3 regions of the Neorhizobium sp. P1_A6 genome follow, and region 2 is predicted to be linked to each of the others. Evidence: riboswitches for the same ligand, from Rfam matches in the RefSeq annotation. Region 2 holds a riboswitch; each other region holds the start of a gene.
The links. Region 2 has a riboswitch for cobalamin ahead of AC1D3C_RS21970 (aromatic ring-hydroxylating oxygenase subunit alpha). Riboswitches for the same ligand answer to the same signal wherever they lie in the genome.
Positions count from the first base shown of each region.

Region 1: linked by a shared signal. The riboswitch ahead of bluB (5,6-dimethylbenzimidazole synthase) and the one ahead of AC1D3C_RS21970 (aromatic ring-hydroxylating oxygenase subunit alpha) in region 2 are both predicted to bind cobalamin.
Region 3: linked by a shared signal. The riboswitch ahead of AC1D3C_RS23605 (DUF1636 family protein) and the one ahead of AC1D3C_RS21970 (aromatic ring-hydroxylating oxygenase subunit alpha) in region 2 are both predicted to bind cobalamin.

Region 1 covers NZ_JBFTZM010000003.1:185,042-189,749, forward strand. Annotated here, with positions in the region: gene AC1D3C_RS07750 (NADP-dependent malic enzyme) at 1-1,352, shown strand, start outside; gene AC1D3C_RS07755 (hypothetical protein) at 1,501-2,202, shown strand; gene bluB (5,6-dimethylbenzimidazole synthase) at 2,203-2,889, opposite strand; cobalamin riboswitch at 2,984-3,175, opposite strand; gene AC1D3C_RS07765 (TolB family protein) at 3,203-4,039, opposite strand; gene AC1D3C_RS07770 (NAD+ synthase) at 4,049-4,708, opposite strand, start outside.
Region 2 covers NZ_JBFTZM010000011.1:186,101-190,808, forward strand. Annotated here, with positions in the region: gene AC1D3C_RS21955 (transporter) at 1-15, shown strand, start outside; gene AC1D3C_RS21960 (BA14K family protein) at 86-538, opposite strand; gene AC1D3C_RS21965 (BA14K family protein) at 700-1,119, opposite strand; gene AC1D3C_RS21970 (aromatic ring-hydroxylating oxygenase subunit alpha) at 1,228-2,472, opposite strand; cobalamin riboswitch at 2,576-2,805, opposite strand; gene AC1D3C_RS21975 (DUF6656 family protein) at 2,989-3,585, shown strand; gene AC1D3C_RS21980 (L-threonylcarbamoyladenylate synthase) at 3,619-4,596, shown strand; gene AC1D3C_RS21985 (FAD-binding oxidoreductase) at 4,624-4,708, shown strand, end outside.
Region 3 covers NZ_JBFTZM010000013.1:136,812-141,519, forward strand. Annotated here, with positions in the region: gene cobN (cobaltochelatase subunit CobN) at 1-864, opposite strand, end outside; gene cobW (cobalamin biosynthesis protein CobW) at 882-1,919, opposite strand; gene AC1D3C_RS23605 (DUF1636 family protein) at 1,916-2,326, opposite strand; cobalamin riboswitch at 2,435-2,673, opposite strand; cobalamin riboswitch at 2,733-2,961, shown strand; gene AC1D3C_RS23610 (CbtB domain-containing protein) at 2,999-3,184, shown strand; gene AC1D3C_RS23615 (CbtA family protein) at 3,198-3,959, shown strand; gene cobO (cob(I)yrinic acid a,c-diamide adenosyltransferase) at 3,956-4,570, shown strand; gene AC1D3C_RS23625 (cobyric acid synthase) at 4,573-4,708, shown strand, end outside.

The DNA.
Region 1 (4,708 bases), on a different contig from region 2:
TCCCGAACCAGGTCAACAACGTGCTGTGCTTCCCCTATATCTTCCGCGGCGCGCTCGATTGCGGCGCCCGGACGATCAACGAAGAAATGAAGATGGCGGCGGTCAAGGCGATCGCAGCGCTTGCCCGCGAGGAAGTTTCCGACGTCGCGGCGCGCGCCTATTCCGGCGAGTCGCCGATTTTTGGCGCAGACTATCTGATCCCCTCGCCCTTCGATCCACGCCTCATCCTGCGCATTGCGCCTGCGGTCGCAAGGGCCGCTGCCGAGACCGGCGTCGCCGCGCGCCCGATCCAGGATTTTGAGGCCTATCTCGACCAGCTGAACCGCTTCGTCTGGCGCTCCGGTTTCGTGATGAAGCCGATCTTCAGCGCCGCCAAGGTTTCCGAAAAGAACCGGGTGATCTTTTCGGAAGGCGAGGACGAGCGCGTGCTGCGCGCCGCCCAGGTCCTGCTCGAGGAAAAGACCGCGACGCCGATCCTGATCGGCCGTCCTTCGGTCATCGAGGCGCGGCTTGCCCGTTTCGGCATCCGCATCCGCCCGAATGTCGATTTCGCCGTGGTCAACCCGGAAGACGATCCGCGCTACCGCGATTATGTCGACGAATATTTCGCACTGGTCGGCCGCGAAGGCATCAATCCGGAAGCGGCGCGCACGATCGTGCGCACCAACAATACGGTAATCGGTGCGCTGGCGGTCAAGCGCGGTGATGCGGATGCGCTGATCTGCGGCGTCGAGGGCCGTTATGACAAGCACCTCAGCGACGTGAACCAGATCATCGGCAAGCGTCCGGGCGTCTGCGCCTTCTCGGGCCTCAGCCTGGTGATTTCCCAGCGCGGCGCGATGTTCTTCACCGACACGTTCGTCAACTACAACCCGTCCGCGCAGGAAATTGCCGAGATCACCATTCTGGCGGCAGAGGAAATCCGCCGGTTCGGCATCACCCCGAAGGCGGCGCTGATCTGCCACTCGAATTTCGGCTCGCGCGATTCCGAGAGTGCGCAGAAGATGCGGGCTGCCCTGAAGCTGGTGCGCCAGCGGGCGCCGGAGCTGGAAGTGGACGGCGAAATGCAAGGTGGTTCGGCATTGTCGGAAACGCTGCGCAAGCGGGCCATGCCGGACAGTTCGCTGACCGGCGAAGCCAACCTGCTGGTTTTCCCGAACCTCGATGCGGCAAACATCTCGCTTGGTCTCGTCCGCAACCTCACGGACGCCCTGCATGTCGGCCCCATCCTTCTCGGGGCGGCCCAACCGGCGCATATCCTGTCGTCCTCGGTCACGTCGCGCGGCGTGGTGAACATGGCGGCGCTCGCCGTCGTGGAAGCATCGCAACCCAATCTGCAATTTCAATCCTGAGTTGCATAATTCTCTCGATGCGATGATTTGAGCCCCGCCCGGGGCTCAGCCGGCCCCTGGATAGATTTCACCGTGCGGTGATCGCGGCTTTATGAGATTATCAACCGGCACGTTCCATGATGGCATCTTCTACTAACTAAAGGAGAGGATGCCGGAATTGCCGATACCGCTTCGCGGCCTGCTGACCATACCGCTCTTGTTTTTGCCTGCCGCAGCGCTGGCGGGAGACCCCGCCGTTTGCGCAGCGCTTTACCGGAAACTTGGAAACAGCCCGGAAATCATCGGCAACACGTCTGCGGCGCGCTCCTACGCCCAGCAGCTCGGCGAATATAATGCCGACATCCGTGAACTGCGGGTCGACATGCGCCGCGCCGGCTGCGGCAACGGCAGCGTCGTAGTTCTCGGCGGCCCCAATGCCGAGGTCTGCGGCCAGATGCGGGATGCGCTGGGAAGAATGGAGCAGAGCCGCGACACGCTGATGGCAGAGCGCAACGGTTCGCGGCAGATGATCCTGCCCTCGGAAGAGCGGAATGCCATTCTCGCCGCCATTCGCGAACAGCGCTGCATCCCTTCTTTCGAGCCGCTGCCGCCTGTAGTCGACGACAAGCGAAAGGTGCCGGGCATCGAGCTTCCCAGGCAAGAGGAGCCTTATTCCGGAATTACCAACCTGCGCACCCACCCGCCGCAAAAGCCGCAGGCGACCGCAGTCCCGCCGCCAGTGCTCACACCACCGCCGGAGCGGCCATACGACCCAAGCAAAAAGGTGCGCACCGTCGGGCCGACCTTCCTGCCCGAAGCGGGTATCGATCTCACCAATCCGAAATCGGCAGGACCGCAGCCGCAGCAATAGTCAGCGGCCGTTCCATCGGTCCTGAAAGATCAGCGCGTCCAGGCCCAAGCGCTGGCGCCAGCCCTTGAGCGCCAGTTCGGGTTCGCCGTAGAGCCGATCGACGTAACCGAGGCAGAGCCAGGCGACGATCTCGACGCGGTCGGGAATGCCGAGCAGCCCGCGCACGTCCTCGTCGCGGAAAATGCTGACCCAGCCGACACCGACGCCCTCGGCCCTTGCCGCCAGCCAGAGGTTCTGCACGGCGCAGACGGTCGAATAGGCATCCATGCGCGGATTATGGGTCCGGCCGAGCACGACCGGACCGGCGCGGTCCGGATCGCAGGTGACGCAGATCGACAGCGGCGCCTTGACGATGCCTTCGAGCTTGAGACTGCGATAGAGGTCGCGGCTTTCCTCGGCAAACATCTCCACGGCCTCGTCATTCGCACGCGAAAAGGCGGCCCGGGCGGCCTCGCGTACCGCCGGATCGCGGATGAGGATGAAATTCCAGGGCTGCATGAAGCCGACCGAGGGTGCGGCATGGGCGGCGCCGAGCAGCCGCATCACCAAGTCGTCCGGCAGCGGATCGGGCAGGAACTGGTCGCGCACGTCGCGGCGTGTCTCGATCGCCCGGTAGACGGCGGCGCGTTCGACCTTGGAAAACTCGCCTGCAGGCAGCAAGGCATGCGCGAAAGGATCAGTCTGCATCGTCAAGTCCCCAACAATGCCGTCGCTCCCTTGCCTTCCCGGCTTGAAGCCTTTGGGCAAAAAGAGGTTCGAAACCTTTCCGCCGTCCGCGCGGGCTGGTCTATCTTGTCAGGCCGGTCTTCTGACTTGGCTTCATCCGCCTGCACCGCCGCCTTCCCGGAAAAATCCCAGTGGCTTTAAAATCCTGCGGCCGAGCGTCCACCTCACAGCGTTGGGCACGTTCCGGTTCCACCCCGGATTCCCGATTCTCCGGCTTGTCGCCGGCACCTTACAGGATTGTTTATGCCCTCACGCTATCTTCGGCGCAAGGCGTTCATGCGACAGGGAAATAGCGCACATAGGCAAACTCATCGCCATCAGGCGACCAGTTCGGCGAATTCATCGTGCCTTGCCCGCCGAAAAGCTCGAACAGCGTTTCGACATTGCCGCCGTCCATGTCCATCAGCCTGACGCGGACGTCAAGATCGCGCGGATGGTCGAAGACATCGGCGTCGTAGGAGACAAAGACGATCTTGTCACCCTTCGGTGACGGATGTGGAAACCAGTCGCCGTAACCGCCGTCGGTGATCCGCTCCGCGACGCCGCCTGCGGCCGGGACGCGCCAGATCTGCATCAGCCCGGTGCGACTGGAATTGAAGTAGATCCATTTTCCATCCGGCGAATAGTCTGGCCCGTCATTGCGGCCCTCGCCGAATGTCAGCCGCGTCTCTGCGCCACCTTCGATGCCGATGGTATAGATGTCGAACTCGTCGCCGCGGATGCCGCAATAGGCGAAGTTTTTTCCGTCCGGCGACCAGCCATGCCAATAGGACGGCAGATTCCGGGTCACCAGCCGCGGCACGCCGCCGCCGGCGGGAAGCACATAGATCGTCGACTTGCCGAACTCGACCTTGTCGGAAATGGCGATCAGCGAACCGTCCGGCGAAATGCCGTGGTCGTTGTTGCATTGGCGGGCAAAGCCGGTATCGACCGGTTCAGGCCCGTCATCACCCGCCGGTGACAGACGATAGATCAGGCCCTCGCTGTTGAGCATCAGGTAGCGCCCGTCCGGCGACCAGTTGGGCGCCTCGAACAGGGCTTCCGTCTGCCAGACCACCCGCATCGCCCTCGTCCGGATATTGAAGATCTCGACGGAGCTGCGCGGGGCCATGATCCTCTCCTATCGATCGCGGAAACGGTTGGTGATCGGATAGCGCCGATCGCGGCCAAAATTCTTCTTGGTGATCTTGACGCCCGGCGCCGATTGGCGCCGCTTGTATTCGGCGAGATAGAGCAGGTGTTCGATCCGGTGAACAGTCGCGATGTCGTGGCCGCGGGCGACGATCTCCTCGGTGCCCATTTCCAGCTCGACGAGGCATTCGAGAATGTCGTCGAGCACCGGATAGGGCGGCAGCGAATCCTGGTCGGTCTGGTTGGGTCTGAGTTCCGCGGACGGGGCCTTGGAGATGATGTTCTTCGGGATCACCTCGCCGCTTGGGCCAAGAGCCGTCGGCGGCAGGTGTTCGTTGCGCCAGGCGGCCAGCGCGTAGACCTGCATCTTGTAGAGGTCCTTGATCGGATTGAAGCCGCCGTTCATGTCGCCGTAGAGCGTTGCGTAGCCGACCGACATTTCCGACTTGTTGCCGGTCGTCACCACCATCGAGCCGAACTTGTTGGAGATCGCCATCAGGATCGTGCCGCGGGCGCGGCTCTGGAGGTTCTCTTCGGTAATCCCCTCGTCGGTTCCTTCGAACAGCTCGGCCAGCGCTGACGAAAAACCGTCCACCGGCTCGGCGATCTGCACGATGTCGTACCGGCAGCCGAGCGCCCTGGCGCAATC
Region 2 (4,708 bases):
ACCGGCATTCTTTGACCGCTGGACAAACGAAAAACCCGCCCGGGGGTCGATGCCGAACGGGTTGAACGTTTCCTATCGATCGCTCTTAGAAATAGGGCGAATAGCAGGTCTGACGCGGGCCGTAGTTCGGCTGGAACGAGTTCGAATAAGCGTCGTAGGAGCGGTAACGCTCGGCGCACCATTCGTAGTGGCGCGGATTGATGTCGTCCCCGCCGCCATAGACCGGCGCCGGCTCGACATAACGCGGCTCCGCGGCTATGGCACCGCCGATCAGGGCGCCGGCGCCGAAAGCCGCCAGCGGAAACCAGTAGCCGTTATGGCGTCGATAGCCCGGGCGGTAGTCGCGATAACCGCGATGCCCGCCATACCAGCCGCCGCCATGGCGACGGTACTGCACGAGGGTCACGTCGGTATTGGCGTTCGTTTCGATCCCGGCGACCGGAGCAGTCGGCAGCGGCATCGCCTGAGCCGGCATCAGCGAGCCGGCGAGAACGGCAGCAGAGATGCCCGCAACCGCGATCTTCTTCAAAAGAGTCATATTAAGTCCCCCATATCCCTTGTCGGTGCTTCAATTTTTGCCAGCCAATTATTTCAGTATGCAGCGAAATAGAATTTCGCTGCAACCCTTGGGAAGTTCATCCTGAACGCGTGATTAACGCGAGCCACGACCGGGCTTGCGTAAAGATGGCCAATGCCTGCTTACCTGTAAGGCGAGATGCAGCGTGCCCGCACGCCGGAGCGCGGTGCATAAGTATCGTCCCAGGCCCGATAGCTGCGATAACGGCTTTCACACCAGGCGACGTGGCGGCTGCCATAACCCCGATCCACCTGGATAGCGCCGCCGATAATGGCGCCGGCACCGAAGGCGGCCAGCGGGAACCAGAACCCGTTGTGATAGCGATAACCGGGGCGGCGGTCGCGGTAACCGCGATGGCCGCGATACCAACCGTAGCGGTCACGCCGGAAGTCGCGACGATACTGGACATTGGTGACATCGCTGGCGGCCGAAATGCCGGATGGCGGAGCCGGCATTTGGACAGCCTGCGCAGGTACAAGGCCAGCAAATGTCGTGACAACGGCGACTGCCGCTGCGGTCAGGCGTAGGCGAAAGGCGTTCATGCGGGGTGCTTCCTCATTCTGATTTTCAATCAGAAAACAACGCCACACGCGGGATTCCGTTCCTGGAGCCACGCCCCGCGCCGATCAACGCCGATCACGAATTGGCGATCAGGCGACGATCGAGAGTTGCGCCTGCTCGCCCTGCAGCCGGTTGACCATGAAGTTCGAGTACCATTCGACGAACTGCATGACACCGCCTTCGTGGAGCGCCGAATAGGGGCCTGGCTCATAGGCGGGTGAGCGGATGCCGAAGGCGTTTTCCTCGACGATCTGGCGGTCCTGGTCGTTGGTCATGTTCCAGACGTGGGCCAGATCTTCGAGATTGTAGTCGACGCCCTCGACCGCGTCCTTATGGACCAGCCATTTGGTGGTAACCGCCGTTTCCTCCGGCCCAAGCGGGGTGACGCGGAACGAGATAGCGTGATCGCCGAGAATGTGGTTCCAGCTGCTCGGATAGTGGAAGAGCAGCATGGTGCCGATCGAGTCGATCGTCACGTCGTCGGAGAGTTTGCGCTGCACGGCGTTGCGGCCGCTCATCGTATAGCTCTCGGCATCCTCGATCAGCGGCATGCGCGCGACGCGGAACTGGCCGGTCTCGTCCATCCGGAATTCGCTCGGCAACCCGGCCGCCTCACAGCGCTGCCAATGGGCGGCGATGACCGGATCGTCCTTGGCGCCCTGGACACCGGTCGCGGTCGGCGATTCCGGATAGGTGCGGCAGAGCTCCGGATGGTTGGCGGCGCAATGGTAACATTCGCGATTGTTTTCCCAGACGAGCTTCCAGTTGCCCTTTTCGATGATCGTCGACTGGTGCGCGACCTTGGCTTCCGACAAGCGGTGCGGGGCCATATAGGGCTCGATCGCGGCGCGAACCGGCGCGAAATCCGGCGCCTCGTTGGCAAGGCAGATGAAGATAAAGCCGGCGACGCTCTCGCAATGGACCTTCTTCATGCTGAACTGGGTCTTGTCGAAATCCTGGCCCATCTGGCGGCCGACCAGAAGCGAGCCGTCCAGTTCGTAGGTCCACTGATGGTAAGGACAAACGAGCCGCACCGCCGAACCATGTTCCTTGGTGCAGACACGGCTGCCGCGATGGCGGCAGGTATTGTGCAGCGCCCGGATCTGGTTGTCGCGGCCACGCACGATCACCACCGGATAGTCGCCGATCTGCAGGGTGAAATAGGCGCCGGCCTTGGGCAGCTCGCAATCATGCCCGACGAACAGCCAGTCGCGGTACCAGATCATTTCCAGATCGAGCTTGAAATAGGCGGGATCGGTATAGAAGGGCTGTTCGAGGCTGAATCCCTCGCGGCGGTTCTTGAGCTGCCGCAGGGCCTGATTGCGAATTTCCATATACTTACCTTCCTCGTCAATGTGGACAGCGGAAGGACATGGAAATGCCGGCCGGCCCCAGGCCCGCCCCAAACCCTGTCCCGAACGCCCGCCGCGTCCGGTCGTCATCTTTTGTCCCGAGGCTGGTTTCCGGGCTCAGGAGCTGTCCGCTGCGGGACGGGCTCGGCGCCTTCCCGGGCGGCCTTTTCGGCTCTTTCCCAGTGGCCTGTACCAAGCTTTCTTGCTCCACCACCGTTGCGGGGGCAGCGCCGGATCAAGGTTTTGAAAACCCCTGCCGGCTTCCCAATTCTCCGCCTTCCCTAGACAGGCGGCACCTCAAGATCGAGGCGGATATAATCATCGAGCGAGCGTGTCGCATAGGCGACATTGCGACATCGGCAACCGCGTTGGCGACAGCGACGAAACGGCCCGGAATGCAACACTCCAGCCCCGCGAAAGCGAAACCTGTCATTAAGGGATAAGCCATAAAATCCCGGCTCGAATGGGAGCGATGCCACCGTGCAGGCCAAGGGAAAAATCCGTTACTATAAAGCTCCTCCACCAAAGCCTCCGGCGCCGGTGGCAGTGAAGACCGCTGCCCATTCCGAATTCCTTCGGACGGGGCGCATCGCCCGCTACAATCCGATCTGGCTGCCGGAAGAGCGCCGTTATCTCACCCATGACGAGGTCGCAGAGCGCACGGGCAAAAGGCTGGAGGCGGCCGGCGAGACAAGCCACAACCGGATCAACTCCTTCCATCGCTCGATCAAGTTTCCGAAGATCATCTTTCACCACACGCTCGATGAGCGGCCACATCTCGGCTATTGCCATGTCACGGCGGCAAAAACGCAACTTGCCCACGGCGTGCCGGTCAGCTGGTCCTTCTACATTGCCAATTTCGTCTCGGAGATGGGCGGGGAGGAAACGTTCTTCGAGCGTATCAGCACGGCCTATTCGCGCATGTATTTCGCCGTCGCTGTCGAACGAGAGGCCGGCCAGCCGCTGCAGATCAACCGGTCGATCCGCAAGAACGGCCTTCTGTTCCGGACCAACGATCCGATGGAAGCGATCAAGAACGTGCTGATGCTCGGAACTTCCAACGAAATGCTCCGCGAGATCATCAAAAAGCTATGAAGACGCCCGGGTCCGCGTTATTGACGGGCGGATATGACGGCTCAAATCATCGACATCACCCGGGACCATGACGGCGCGCTCGCCCAGGCCTGCGTCGTGCTTGCAGACGGCCTGCCCGTGGCGATCCCCACCGAGACGGTCTACGGGCTTGCGGCCGATGCCACCAATCCCGCCGCCATCACCCGCATCTACGAGACCAAGGGGCGGCCGCGCTTCAATCCGCTGATCTGCCATATGTCGGATCTAGCCATGGCCGAGCGTTATGCCGACTTCGATCCGATTTCGCGAAAGCTTGGCCAAGCCTTCTGGCCGGGACCCCTCACCCTGATCCTGCCCCTGAAACCCGAAAGCGGCATCCACGCGCTGGCGACGGCCGGGCTCGATACGGTCGGCATCCGGCTTCCCAAGGGCTTCGCTTCCGATCTGATCCGCGCCTTCGGCAAGCCGCTTGCGGCGCCGAGCGCCAACACGTCCGGCAAGGTGAGCCCGACCAGCGCCGCCCACGTGGCCGACGACCTGGGCGACAAGCTGGCTTTGATCATCGACGGCGGCGCGGCCCCGGTCGGCGTCGAATCGACCATCGTTCGTGTCGAGGATGGCGTGATCCGGCTGCTGCGGCCGGGCGGGGTTGCCGTGGAAGAGATCGAGAAGGCGACCGGCCTTACGGTGATCCGACTGGAAGGACCAGCGGCGATCATCGAAGCTCCCGGCATGCTCGCTTCCCATTACGCGCCGGGAGCGGCGGTCAGGCTCAATGCCGACCATGTCGAGACCGGCGAGGCATTGATCCGGCTCGGTTCTGCTCCCGTGAAGGGAATGGAACTCGCGACGGCGGTTTTTGATCTGAGCCCGTCCGGCGATCTTGCGCAGGCGGCGGCAAACCTGTTCGATTACCTGAAGCGCGCCGACGCCACCGGCGCCGCCAGTATCGCCGTCACGCCCATTCCCGACCACGGGCTCGGCGAAGCGATCAACGACCGGCTGGCGAGGGCGGCTGCCCCGCGGGAATAAGCCGGGGCAAAAGAGGAGGAGACGCTGATGGATATTTCCGGGCCGAAACCAGAACTTCTCGACCGCTTCGCCGCGATCGTCGGCGAAAATCACGTGCTGCGCGATGCCAATG
Region 3 (4,708 bases), on a different contig from region 2:
CTGGAAGACCGGCACGCCGGTGCGGTCGAAGACCGTCTCACCGTTGCCATCAGTGCCGCTGGCAAAGGCGGTGGTGGAAAGGATGGCCGCAGATTTCAGGTCCGAGACCGCCTGTTCGACGAAGGCCAGTGCATCCGGCTCCTTCAGTCCGCCGACGAAGATCGGCACCGGTGCAAAACCGCGCTTTTTCAGCGCTTCGAACAGTGCGTCGATCGGCGCCGCGTCATTCGCAAGCAGCATGGAGCGGTAGAACAGGATCGGCAAGCGCGGCGCATCCGGCGCAAAGCGGGCCAGCAGGTCGTTGATCTCGACAATGCCTTTTCCGGGCGCGTAATAGCCGGCTTTCGGCACCGGGGCCGCCTGCGGCAGCGATTCCGTTTTGCCCTCGGCCAGCGTCGTCAGCAACCTCGCCAGAAGCCGCATGTTGGCCGGCCCGCCTTCGCGGAAACAGCTCAGGATGCCGGCGATCCGGTCTTCCGAAACGGTCGAGGCGACGGTCAGCCGTTCGTCGCGGATGCTGCATTCGCCGGGCAGCAGCGCCAGCGCGATCTTTTTCCGCTTCGCCATGTGCGAAAGTTCTTCCACGCCATAAGCCCAGCGGTCGTAACCGCCGAGAATGCGCACGAGGATGACCTTGGCCTGGGTAGCCGTCTTCTCGATCCAAAGATCGACCGACATAGGATGGCGAAGGTCGGAGAGATTGGTGAGGCGGAGGCTTGTCAAATCCGGACCCCAGACGGCCGCAACGCCGTTCAGGTCGCTGCCGGAAAAGGATAGCACCACCACGTCGGCCGGCGACTGATTGAGGTCGACCGGTTCGATGAGGTCGTCAAGCGACGACGATGTGGTGGCGAGTATGTGCATCCTTCCCTCGGGCCTTCTTATGCGGCCAGCATCCTTTCGATCGCGGCGCGGTCGATGCCTTTTTCGCCGATCACGACGAGGCGGCTTGTCCGCGCTTCGCCGGGTGCCCAGGCACGGTCGAAATAGTGGTTCACGCGCGATCCTACCGCCTGAACCTGCAGGCGCATCGGCTTGTTCGCGACTTCCACGAAGCCTTTTATGCGCAGCACGTTTTCGGCTTCGGCCGTTGCAGAAATGCGGGCGGCGAGCTGTTCGGCATCGGTGACGGCGGCCAGATCGACGACAAAGCTGTCGAAATCGTCGTGATCGTGGTCGAGTTCGCCGTCGTGATGGGTCTTGCGGTTTTCGATATCGTCTTCGACGGCGAGGCCGAGGCCAATCAGTACGGCGGGATCTATGGCGCCATTGGCGGCCGAGACGATTTTCACGGCACGTGGCAGATGCGCGGAAACGCGATCCCTGGCGGTCGCGAGGCCGGCAGCATCCAGGAGGTCGCTCTTGGTGAGCACGATCATGTCGGCGCAGGCGACCTGGTCCTCGAACACTTCCTCGACCGGATCGTCATGGTCGATCGAGCCGTCCGCGTCGCGCTGCGCTTCCAGCGCCTCGTGATCGTCGGCAACGCGGCCTTCGGCGAGCGCCAGTCCGTCGACCACGGCTATCACCGCATCGACCGTCACCCGTGCCTTGACGTCAGGCCACTGGAACGCCTGGACGAGGGGCTTCGGCAACGCAAGGCCGGAGGTCTCGATGAGGATGTGATCGACGCGGGGTTCGATGGCCAGGATACGGTCGATCGCCGGCACGAAATCGTCCGCCACGGTGCAGCAGATGCAGCCGTTGGCAAGCTCGATGATGTTGTCTTCCGGGCAGCTTTCGATGCCGCAGCCCTTCAGGACGTCTCCGTCGATGCCGACATCGCCGAATTCGTTGACGATGATCGCCAGCCGCTTACCCTTCAGGTTTTCGATCAGGTTGCGGATCAGCGTGGTCTTGCCGGCTCCCAGAAACCCGGTAACGACGGTGCAGGGAACGCGGTCGAACGAAACGCTCATGATGGCATGTCCTCATGGTGATGAAAGGGTGGAATACGGGCCGTCATGCCCTTGCCGCGCAGGCAGGTCGGGCGGCCGCGAAGGGGAAGGAAACCGCGCTCGTCCTCGGCCAGCATCATCGCGCCGGTGACGATATCCTCGACATTGTCGAGCGACAGATGGCCGAAGACATAGGACCAGCCGCTCTTGTGGTTGAAGGCGGCACTCGGGCTTTTTTCGCAATTGGCAAGGCAGGTGACCGGCTTGACCGCCAGCGGTTTGCCGCTTGCTGCTTCACGCAGCGCCGCGATCAGCGCGATGCCCGGCCGGACTTCGCCGTCGGATGCGTCGCGGCAATTGGTGCAGACGAAAATCGTCACATCTGCCGAGCCGGCGGTTGCCGGATCATCTGGTCGGTGGTCACTCATCGGTCAGCCGCGTTCCCGCCGGGGTCGAAAAATCGGGGCGCGGAGCAGAAGGTCGAAAATCCCTCTGCGGTGATCGAGAAACTTCCTCCGGAGCACCCCGCCCGGTGAAGCAAAATGAATCGGACGGCAGGTCTCCTGGCTCGCGGGTCGTCGCCATTTGCCTGCCTTCCCAGAAGTCCGTTGGCCGGATTTCCCAGTGGCTTGACGGCCAAATGGCCGTTTTAGGCAATGGCTCGCCGCCTACAGTTGCGGGGGCAGCCGCGGCATTGATCCTGAAAAGGGATCGCACCGCATTCTCTCTTAGCCCTCCCCGTTGCCGGAAAGGGACCATCTCTCTTCAAGTAAGCCCGGTCGCAGGCCCATGTCAATGCGTCGCAAAGGCGATTGCCGTGACGCCGAATTCGTCTATAGTGACCGAGCCTATGGTGCCCGAAAGGGTTTTAGAGGGAATGCGGTGCGACGGAATTCTGCCGTCCAACCCGCGGCTGCCCCCGCAACTGTAAGCGGAAAGTCTTCGACCAAAACGGCCGTCCGGCCGTCATGCCACTGGGAAATCCGGCCAACGGACTTCTGGGAAGGCGGGAGAAGGCGTCCGATCCGCGAGCCAGGAGACCTGCCAGAGGCGACAAAGAACGTGAACGGCCCTCGGGTGGAGGGCGAAAGGACGAGACCATGGTTACGAATTCTACTGCAACTACTGCAACTGCAGTCACCATTTCCGCCTCGAAGATCATTCCCCTCAGCATGACGGCCCTGCTCGGCCTGTTCATCGTTGGCTTTGTCGGCTTCTCGCATCTGGAAGTCGTCCACAATGCCGCGCATGACACGCGCCACTCGCTCGCCTTCCCCTGCCACTGAGGAGTTCTCCCAAATGTCGTTGTTTCGCAACATCGTCTTCACGGCGGTGATCGCCGGGCTTTTGTCCGGACTGCTGCTGACCGTGATGCAGAGCTTCTCCACCGTGCCGCTGATCCTGCGGGCCGAGGTGTTTGAAAATGCTGCGCCCGAGGCCGGCCACAGCCATGACGCTGCACCTGCCGCAGGTGCCACGGCATCCGCCGCCGAGCATCACCACGGCGAAGAGGCCTGGGCTCCCGCCGATGGCTTCGAACGTTTCATTTACACGCTTGCGGCGGACATGCTGTCGGCTATCGGTTTTGCCCTCGTCCTGATCGCTGCTTCGGAAGCGTTCGGCGGCTTCAAGGGCTGGCGCGGTGGCCTGATGTTCGGCATTGCCGGCTTTCTCACCGTCATCCTTGCACCCGGCCTCGGCCTGCCGCCGGAACTGCCCGGCATGCCGGCTGCGGAACTCGGTCCGCGCCAGATCTGGTGGGTCTCGACGGCTGTCTGCACGGCGATCGGCCTCGGCCTGCTCGCCTATACCCGCTCGGCCGTGTTCGCGGCGCTTGCGATCGTGCTTCTGATTGCGCCGCATCTGGTTGGCGCGCCGTTGCCGCCGAGCCATGAAACGGCCGTGCCGATGGATCTTTATGCCCGCTTCGTCAACGCCGTCTACGCCACCAACCTGGTGTTCTGGGCTGTGCTCGGGGCGCTTGCCGGTGTCGTCCGCGAAAAGTTCCGCGCTGGCGAGGAAGCTTCTGCCGGATCTTCGGCGAAGCTCGTCTCCCGGTGAAGGAGATCGACGAGGCGTCCGTCGAGCGTCATCGCGCCAAGATGGCGAACCGCAAGGCGGTTCAGGATGCGGAAGTGGCCGAGAAGACCCAGGAAAAGGGCCTTCTCATCGTCCATACCGGGCCCGGCAAGGGCAAATCCACCGCCGCCTTCGGCTTGGCGCTGCGCATGCTCGGCAACAACCGCCGGGTCGGCGTCGTCCAGTTCATCAAGGGCGCCTGGTCGACCGGGGAGCAGCCGGCGCTTGCCGTCTTCGGCGACCGCGTCGTCTGGCACACGATGGGTGAAGGTTTTACCTGGGAGACCCAGGACCTGAAGCGCGATGTCGCCGCAGCGGAAAAGGCCTGGGAAAAGGCACTTGAGCTGATGGCGGACGAGACGATCGGGCTCGTCATCCTCGACGAACTCAACATCGCGCTCCGTTATGACTATCTCGATCTAGACGGAATCGTCGCCGCGTTACAGGCCCGGCGGCCGGATCTGCATGTGGTCGTCACCGGCCGCAACGCCAAGCCGGCGCTGATCGAGGCGGCCGACATGGTGACCGAGATGTCGCTGGTCAAGCATCACTTCAAGGCGGGCGTGAAGGCCCAGGCCGGCATCGAGTTTTAGCCATGGTTGGGGTCAAGCCAGCTCGGGCGCTGATGTTTCAGGGAACGGGCTCGGATGTGGGCAAGTCGCTGGTGGTGGCCGGGCTTGCCCGCGCCTTTACGCTACGCGGCCTGAAGATCATGCCGTTCAAGCCGCAGA